DNA from 2 places in the Pseudoduganella sp. UC29_106 genome. Region 2 is predicted to be linked to the other one. Evidence: riboswitches for the same ligand, from Rfam matches in the RefSeq annotation. Region 2 holds a riboswitch; the other holds the start of a gene.
What was found. Region 2 has a riboswitch for thiamine pyrophosphate ahead of ACHMW6_RS23100 (TonB-dependent siderophore receptor). Riboswitches for the same ligand answer to the same signal wherever they lie in the genome.

Region 1 (4,698 bases), 3.4 Mb from region 2:
AGCGCATCGCCGTTGCCGCTGCGTAGCACCGGGTCGAGCACCACCGGCGGCTCGCTGTACAGGCGCGAGGCCCAGCCGGGCGCCGCACCGGCCGCCGCACGGTGCGTGGCGCGCAGTTCAACGATCAGTTGCGCAATGGCCGCGGCATTCTCGGCGCTGCCGGGGATGCCGATCTTGACCGCGCTGACGGGCACCGCCGCCAGCAGCGCCCGCGCCTGTTGCAGCACGACGTCGGCCGCCACTGGCAGCACGCCGTGCACGTGGTTATTATCCTGCACCGTCAGCGCGGTCAGCACCGGCAGCGGATGGGCGCCAAGCGCCGTGATGGCCTGGATATCGGCTGCGATGCCGGCGCCCCCGGACGGGTCAGCGCCCGCGAACACCAGCACGCACGGCCGCTCGTTCAAGCCAGCCTCCCGGCCATCGGCGAGGATGGCGAGGCGGCAAAGCGCCTTGGCATGCGTCCCGCCAGATAAGCCTCGCGGCCCGCCCGCACGCCCAGCTTCATGGCGTTCGCCATGCGCACCGGGTCGCCCGCGGCGGCAATCGCGGTGTTCATCAGCACACCGTCGCAGCCCAGCTCCATCGCAATCGCCGCGTCGGACGCCGTGCCCACGCCGGCATCGACCAGAACCGGCACCTGGGACTGCTCGATGATCAAGGACAGGTTCCACGGATTCAGGATGCCCATGCCCGAGCCGATCAGCGACGCCAGCGGCATCACGGCCACGCAGCCGATGTCTTCCAGCATGCGCGCCTGGATCGGATCGTCGCTGCAGTAGACCATCACGTCGAAGCCGTCTTTCACCAGTTCCTTGGCGGCGACCAGCGTTTCGGGCATGTTGGGGAACAGCGTCTTTTCATCGCCCAGCACTTCCAGCTTGACCAGCTTGTGGCCGTTCAGCAGTTCGCGCGCCATTTGCAGGGTATAGACGGCGTCTTTCGCGGTGTAGCAGCCGGCCGTGTTGGGCAGGATGGTGTAGTCGGACGGCGGCAGGACATCCAGCAGGCTTGGCGCCTTCGGGTCCTGGCCGATGTTCACGCGGCGGATCGCCACGGTGATGATTTCCGCCTCGGCGGCGTCGGTCGCTTCGCGGGTTTGCTGCAGGTCCTTGTATTTGCCGCTGCCGACCAGCAGACGGCTCTTGTACTGCTTTCCTGCGATTGTGAGCAGGTCGTTCATGGTTTTTTCCTTTTCCTTGCCGGCGCCGCGCAAAACCCGCGGCGCAAAGCTGGTGTCTGCCACATCGTGGCAGACACCTGTTTCATGGTGTGGGTTCTAACCGCCGCCGATGGCGCGCACGATGTCCACCTTGTCATGCGCTGCCAGCGTATGCCCCGCCCAGCGCTGGCGCGGCACCACGCTGCGGTTGACGGCCAGCGCCAGCGCCTGTCCGCCCAGCTGCAGCGCCTCGATCAGCTCGTGCAAGGTCTGCTGCGCCGGCACGCGGTGCAGCGCCCCGTTCAGCTCGATCTCGATCACGCCTGTTCCCCGCGGTAGATCTGCGCGCCGTTGCGCACGAACTCGATCGACTTCTCCTGCATGCCGCGCTCGGCGAACTCGCGCACTTCCTGCGTGATCTTCATCGAGCAGAAATGCGGGCCGCACATGGAGCAGAAATGCGCCACCTTGGCCGAATCCTTGGGCAGGGTCTCGTCGTGGAAGGCGCGCGCCTTGTCCGGGTCGAGGCCGAGGTTGAACTGGTCTTCCCAGCGGAACTCGAAGCGCGCCTTGGACAGGGCGTTGTCGCGGATCTGCGCGCCCGGATGGCCTTTCGCCAGGTCCGCCGCGTGGGCCGCGATCTTGTAGGTGATGATGCCCTCTTTCACATCATCCTTGTCCGGCAGGCCGAGGTGCTCCTTCGGCGTCACGTAGCACAGCATGGCCGTGCCGTACCAGCCGATCTGCGCGGCGCCGATGCCGGAGGTGATGTGGTCGTAGCCCGGCGCGATGTCCGTCGTCAAGGGGCCCAGCGTGTAGAACGGCGCCTCGCCGCACTGCTCCAGCTGCAGGTCCATGTTCTCCTTGATCAGCTGCATCGGCACGTGGCCCGGGCCTTCGATCATCACCTGCACATCGTGCTTCCACGCGATCTGCGTCAGCTCGCCCAGGGTGCGCAGCTCGCCCAGCTGGGCGTCATCGTTGGCGTCGTAGACCGAGCCTGGACGCAGGCCGTCGCCCAGGCTGAAGGTCACGTCATACGCCTTCATGATTTCGCAGATCTCTTCGAAGTGCGTGTACAGGAAGTTTTCCTTGTGGTGGGCCAGGCACCATTTGGCCATGATGGAGCCGCCGCGCGAGACGATGCCCGTCATGCGTTCCGCCGTCAGCGGCACATAGCGCAGCAGCACGCCGGCATGGATGGTGAAGTAGTCGACGCCCTGCTCCGCCTGTTCAATCAGCGTGTCGCGGAAGATTTCCCAGGTCAGGTCCTCGGCCTTGCCGTTCACTTTTTCCAGCGCCTGGTAGATCGGCACCGTGCCGATCGGCACCGGGCTGTTGCGGATGATCCATTCGCGCGTTTCGTGGATATGCTTGCCGGTGGAGAGGTCCATCACCGTGTCGCCGCCCCAGCGGATGGCCCAGGTCATCTTCTCCACTTCCTCGCCGATCGACGAGGTGACCGCCGAATTGCCGATATTGGCGTTGATCTTCACCAGGAAGTTGCGGCCGATGATCATCGGCTCGCACTCCGGGTGATTGATGTTGGCGGGGATGACCGCGCGGCCGCGCGCCACTTCGTCGCGCACGAATTCCGGCGTGATCTCCTGCGGGATGGAGGCGCCGAAGCTTTCGCCGCGGTGCTGGCGGCCCAGCAGGCGCGCCATCTTTTCGCCGTCCGGACCGGAGGCGCGCAGGCTCTCCAGGTATTCCTTGCGGCGCAGGTTTTCGCGGATGGCGATGTATTCCATTTCCGGCGTGATGATGCCCTGGCGCGCGTAGTGCATCTGGCTCACGTTGCGGCCAGGCGCCGCGCGGCGCGGCTGGCGGTGCAACTCGAAGCGCAGCGCGTCCAGTTCCTGGTCGGCCAGGCGCTGGCGGCCATAGTCGGACGTGGGGCCGTTCAGCTGCACGGTATCGCCGCGCTGCGCGATCCAGGCGGAGCGCGGCGTGCCCAGGCCCTTGCGGATATCGATCTGCGCTTCCGGATCGGTGTACGGACCGGACGTGTCGTACACGGTGACGGGCGGGTTGTTGCCCGACAGGCTGATTTCGCGCATCGGCACGCGAATATCCGGGCAGCTGCCGTTGACGTAGATTTTGCGGGAATTGGGCAGCGGTGCGATCGCTGCGCTGTCCACCTCGGCCTCGACGGCGAGGAATTTCGGATTGGCGTTCATTTGGCTCCTTTGCGGCAGGAGCCAGCAAAGGAGGTTAGGTTGCACACGCACACCCGGCTAAGCGGTGCATGCGGACATCCTGAAGCTTCCCTTCGCTGGCATTATCCAGATCAGGTTCGGAGGGTATTTCTCACCCGCGCAGCTCGCGCCGCACAGGACCCCTAGCGTGTGCCGCCTTGCGGCAGCGAAGGCATCATACCGCGTCCTTTGCGCGCCGCATAGCCCCCGCCGCTATAATTCGCGGCGGGAGGGACACAATGCGAAGAGCAATATGGGCGGCGCTGATGCTGCCTGCGGCGGCGATGGCGCAGGAGCAGTTGCGCGAGGCGACGCCGGCCGAACAGAAGGCGTTTGAAGCGTTTTATCGCGCGCACTATCCGTCCGGCCCCGTGCCGCAGGTGCAGGCGCATCGCAAGCGGGGCGGCGTGGCCTGGCGGCTGAGCGCCAGCATGGACGCGCCGCCGCAGCGCGCCGTACTGCCCCTGTGCCGCATGACGCGCACCCTGTTCGAGCGCGAAGACAAGACGTGGCAGGAGCTCGAACGCAAGCTTCTGCTCACCTGGATCCACCACACGCCGCAATGCGGCGCGCCGCCCCCCGCGCCGGTCGAGCTGCGCACCGAACTGCCGGAGCTCGACATCCTGCGCCTGCTGCAGCAGCAGGCGGAAATCCTGAAGTCGGCGCGCCTGCTGATGGCCGGCAACACCAGCTGCGCGCCCATGCGCTCGCGCAACTTCCACCTCTCCGCCCTGGAGCAGGCGCCCGACCGCCTGCCCCTGCTTGTCTTCGACAACGATATTGGCGGAACAGCCCGCATTTCGGTACGAAAAACCCGCGCCGACCTTACCGCCTGGAATGTATATTGCCGTCAGTAATTTGTGTTTACACAACCCGACTACGAATTCGGTTGCCACCGGCTGAGCATGTGTCCTACTCTCGTTAGTGTTTCACACACTGTCTTGGGAGAGATGAACCATGAAGCACGGCAATAAAATCCTGTCGCTGGCCATTCTGGCCGCCCTTTCCGCCAACACCTTGCCCGCTTCCGCCGCCGCCCCCGACAAGGTGCGCGTCGTCGTATCCTTCCAGCCCGGCAAGGCCGCCGAAATCCACAAGGCAGCCGCCGCTGCGCACGGCGCCGTCGTGCACGAAATCTTCGGCATGGACGCCATGGCGCTCGAAGTGCCGACCCAGGCGCTGAAAGGCTTGCAGAACAATCCGAACGTGCTGTATGTCGAAGAGGATGAGAAGCGCTATGCGCTGGCCTTGTCGAAACAAGGCGCAACGGGCGGGCAGAGCGTGCCCTATGGCATCAGCATGGTCCAGGCTGACCAGCTGTCCGACGCGTCGGCCGGT
Region 2 (4,698 bases):
GTTCTGCGACACCACGCCGCTGATGACGGCCGTGTACAGCCGCCACTACTTTGGACGCTTGCAGGATGATCTCGCCACGTTGCTAGCGTCGCGCCAATACGACATTACCCTGGTCTGCGACCACGATATTCCATGGATTCCTGATGGTTTGCATCGCGAACCTGAGGATGTAGGCGGTATTATTCACGAGATCCTGCATGAGGAACTGGCGGCGCGTGCGATCCCTTATTCGCGCATCCACGGTCCGCTCGATGAACGCATAGAACAGGTTAAACAACTGCTTGGAACATAACGCATGAAGAAAACGCTGATCGCGACGCTCGCTGCCTTGCTTCCGCAATTTGCCTGCGCCGAGACCGGCTACTACCTGGTGTCTGTCTACGATGTCGAGGGACAGGCGGCAGTCGACTATAAATACTGGAATGCCCACTTCAAGGACCGCGCCACGCGCGCCGCGCCGGAAATCGGCTTCAGCTACGGCGTCACTTCGCGCTGGTACACGGAATTGAGCGCTAGCTGGTTCCAGATCGGTGGCAAGCAGACGCGCTATACGGGCGTCGAATGGCAGAACGATTTCCTGCTCACGCAAGGCCAGTACAACTGGGACGTGGCGCTGCACACCGTCATCGAGCGCCCGCGCGACCGCGCCGACGGCTATTTCGTGGAGATTGGACCGGTGTTCCAGACGGAGTACTGGCGCACTCAGTTCAACTTCAACGTCTTCTTCCAGCGCGAGTTCGACAACGGCGAGAAGAACGACACGGAACTGGTCTACCAGTGGCAGATCAAGCACCGTTGGAAAAGCTGGCTGCAGCCGGGCTTGCAGGGCTTTGGCGAAGTGGGGAAGTGGAATGAATGGCTGCCGCAAGGCCGTCAATCGCACCGCGCGGGGCCGGCCGTTTTCGGTTACGTCGACGCAGGCCCGCACGGGCATCAGATCAAGTACGAAGCAGCGTATCTGATTGGCCAGAATTCGAACCGGCCGGCGAAGACCTTCTCGATGCGGGTCCAGTATATTTTCTAGGCGACGCACGCACGGCGGATCAAAACGATCCGCCCTACGCACCGTCGATGAGTTGGCCCCGCAGGGGCTGTAGGGCGGATCATTGATCCGCCGTGTGTGATCAGAAGTCGACTTGCGCCGAAAGCCGGAACGTCCGCGGCGCCCCCGGGAACAGATACCCCCCCAGATCCGGCGTCACATCACGCCAGTAAAACTTATCCAGCGCATTGCGCACCTGCGCGCGCACCACAAGCGGCATGCCGCCCACCTTGGTGGCGTAGGAACCGCCCAGATTCAGCACATGATACTTCGGCACAAAGGTCGTGTTCATCGCGTCGAAAGCCTTCTTGCCCGCGAACTGCCAGTCTGCATCCAGCTTCAGGCCAGGCACTTCAGCCACGGCGTAATCCGCGAATACGGAAGAACGGAAGGCCGGCACATTGGTCACGCGTTTGCCATCGTAGAAGTCCTGTCCGGTGCCGCTTTGCTCGGTGTGCAGCGCGGCTACGGAGGCGCCAACGTTCAGCTGCCTCGTCACCTTGCCCTGTGCCGACAGTTCCAGTCCGCGATGGCGCTCCTGGCCATTGCGCACGAAGGTGTTGGAGGTGTCGATATACTCCAGGCCCTGCTCGATCTGGAACAGCGCAGCGGTGGCGCTGATGCCGCCGATAACGGTCTTCACGCCCACTTCCACCTGTTTGGACTTGCCCGGCTCCAGCGCGCGGTTCTGGTTGGTGGTCTCGATCGGCGCCACACCGCCGTGCTGCAGGCCCTGCGAGTACGAAGCGTAGGCCGACAGGTCGGCGCGCGGGCTGTACACCAGCGCCACGTTCGGCAGCCAGAAGTTGTGGCTCGACGGCTCGACGCCCACTTCATCGCGCTTCACTTGCACATAGCGCGCGCCGGCATGCAGGGCCAGGTCGTTGGTCAGGCCAACGATATCCTGCAGGTAGACGGCACGTTCGGTGTCATGGCGGCGCACGGAAACAGGACCGCTGGTGCCTGGCACGGGGGCGACCACGAGAGGATGGTAGATATTCGAAACGCCGGCCCAGTCATACTGGTAATCGCCCCAGCTTTCCTTGTTGCGGAAGAAGGACAGGCCGCCCGTCACCTCATGGCGAATGGCGCCGGTCGCGAACTTGCCGTGGATCTGCGCGCGCGCCGAGAAAGGCTTCTTCTCTTCGCCCAGACTCTTGTAATCGTAGACGTCGTAGTCGCCATTGGCGCAGAAGCCTGGCCACAGCTCTTCGCTGCTGCAGCCGTAAGGGAAGGCGGTGTAGTCATCGCGCTTGAAGATGTGCTGGTTGGCCGACACCGTCGCCTGCCAGTCCGGCGAGAACTGGTACTTGAAGGTGGCGCCGAAGTTGCTGGACTCGGTCTTCACCGGCTTGGCCCAGGGCTGGTCGTTCAGCAGCACGTCGGCATCGACATCAGGCAGCTTGAAGCCGCTGATCAGCTGATAGCCGGGCGCGGTGAGCTGGGACTTGTTCTGGTAATCGGCATCGATCTGCAGCAGCGCCTGTGGCGTGATCTGCCAGTCGAAGGCGCCGGAGATGAAGGAGCGGTGGCCGTCCGCCCCCTTGACGTAGGAGCGCAGGCGCTCGCCGGCTGCATTGATGCGGTAGCCGAAGCGGCGGTCTTCGAAGCGGCCGCCCAGGTCCAGGGCGCCGTACAGCGTGCCGCGCTCGCTCACTTCGAACAGCGCGGAGCGCAGCGTGTTCTCGGTCGGACGCTTGGTCACGTAGTTGACGATGCCGCCCGGCGCGGACACGCCCATCTGCAGGCCGGACAGGCCCTTCAGCACTTCGATGCTTTCCTTGTTCTCCAGCGGGATCTGGGTGTCGCCCGAAATCGCGTGGCCGTCCTTGCGGTAGGAGCTGGCGTTATCCAGCTTGAAGCCGCGGATCGAGAATTGCTCGGCGTAGCCGACGGCATTGTAGGCGTCGCCGATGCTGGCGTCGTACTTCGATGCGTCGGTGGTGCTGCGGATTTGCAGATCCTGCATCTGCTCGCGCGTGATCACGCTGACGGAGGCTGGAGTCTGGATCAGCGGCGCGTCGGAAAAGCCCGCCACGGAGGAGCGTTCGGCGATGGCGCGGTTGGCGGTGATGACCACTTCGGTCATCTTCGTTTCAGTGGTCTGTGCGTTCGCAAGCTGCGCGGCAGCCAGCGCGATGGCGGTCAGGGCGGTGCGGGATTGATTCATGTTGTGCTCTTATGGTTCTTGACGACCAACTCGGGAGCACTCAAAGGAGGGGTTCAGACAACTTTGCGCTTTCCTTCGCTGGCATTATCCAGATCAGGTACGGAGGGTATTTCTCACCCGGGCAAAGCCCAGGACCCCTAGCGATGGCGGATTCTATCACACCAATGGGGTCAGGCACGAAATGGAACATGAGCCCGCTTCCCGAAGCGGGCTCATGTTCCATTTCGTGCCTGACCCCAAAGCGTTTAAAGGCTGAGTTGAAGTGCAGCGCGTGCGACGGATGGCGTCACGTCCCGGTGCTCGCCAAGCTTGACGAGGCCGCCAGCCTCCAGGGCCGAGGCCACAGCGTCAATGGCGGAGGCGTCGAGCTGGTAGGAGGAAAGCTGCGTAGGCACGCCCATCTGTTCAAAGAAGGCGCGCGTGCGCTCGATGGCCGCGTCAATCCGCGCATCCTCCGACCCCTCGCGCAGGCCCCAGACCCGCTCGGCATACTGCAGCAGCTTGCCGCGCTTGGCCTCGCGCTTGACGGACAGGATGCCCGGCAGCACAACGGCCAGCGTCTGCGCATGATCCAGGCCATACAAAGCCGTCAGCTCGTGCCCGATCATGTGGGTGGACCAGTCCTGCGGCACGCCCACGCCGATCAGGCCGTTCAGCGCCATGGTGGCTGTCCACATGATGTTGGCGCGCACGGACAAGTCTTCCGGCGCAGCCAGCACGCGCGGACCCTGTTCGATCAGCGTCAGCAGCAGGCCTTCGGCGAAGCGGTCCTGCACCGGCGCGTCGGCCGGATAGGTCATGTACTGCTCCATCACGTGCACGAAAGCGTCGACCACGCCGTTGCCGACCTGGCGCAGGGGCAGGGTGAAGGTCTTGGACGGATCCAGCACGGAGAACTGCGGATACACGTGCGGGCTGGCGAAAGCGCGCTTTTCGCGGGTGGCGGCGCGGGTGATCACGCTGGCGCTGTTCATCTCGGAACCGGTGGCCGGCAGCGTCAGCACGGCGCCGAAGGGCAGGGCGCCCTGGACGACCTTGCCGCCCTTGGCCAGGATATCCCACGGTTCGCCATCGAAAACGGCGGCCGCGGCCACGAACTTGCTGCCATCGATGACGGAACCGCCGCCCACGGCCACCAGGAAATCGATTTTCTCGGATTTGACCAGCTCCACAGCCCGCATCAGCGTTTCATAATGCGGATTGGGTTCGATGCCGCCGAATTCGACCACGAAATGGCCGGCCAGTGCGGCCTTGACTTCGTCGTAAGTGCCATTAGCCTTGATACTGCCACCGCCAAACAGCATCAGCACACGGGCGGTGGGTGGAATATGGTTCGCCACGGAGGCGATCTGGCCCGCGCCGAAGAGGATGCGGGTCGGATTCAGGTATTCAAAATTGTTCATGCAGGGGATTATACGTTCCGTGCGACACCCTTGCCGGCGACCGGCTACACTTGAGAAATCCGCGCCGCAGGCAGACAATGCGT

Region 1: it holds a riboswitch for thiamine pyrophosphate, as region 2 does, so the genes downstream of both, thiC (phosphomethylpyrimidine synthase ThiC) here and ACHMW6_RS23100 (TonB-dependent siderophore receptor) in region 2, are expected to answer to the same signal.

What each region holds. Positions count from the first base shown of each region.
Region 1 covers NZ_CP171977.1:701,704-706,401, reverse strand. Annotated here, with positions in the region: gene ACHMW6_RS03910 (hydroxymethylpyrimidine/phosphomethylpyrimidine kinase) at 1-407, opposite strand, end outside; gene ACHMW6_RS03905 (thiazole synthase) at 404-1,183, opposite strand; gene thiS (sulfur carrier protein ThiS) at 1,280-1,483, opposite strand; gene thiC (phosphomethylpyrimidine synthase ThiC) at 1,480-3,342, opposite strand; TPP riboswitch at 3,413-3,515, opposite strand; gene ACHMW6_RS03890 (hypothetical protein) at 3,600-4,217, shown strand; gene ACHMW6_RS03885 (S8 family serine peptidase) at 4,318-4,698, shown strand, end outside.
Region 2 covers NZ_CP171977.1:4,610,439-4,615,136, reverse strand. Annotated here, with positions in the region: gene ACHMW6_RS23110 (AAA family ATPase) at 1-292, shown strand, start outside; gene ACHMW6_RS23105 (hypothetical protein) at 296-1,024, shown strand; gene ACHMW6_RS23100 (TonB-dependent siderophore receptor) at 1,125-3,212, opposite strand; TPP riboswitch at 3,266-3,361, opposite strand; gene ACHMW6_RS23095 (iron-containing alcohol dehydrogenase) at 3,458-4,615, opposite strand; partial or broken gene ACHMW6_RS23090 (hypothetical protein) at 4,581-4,698, shown strand, end outside.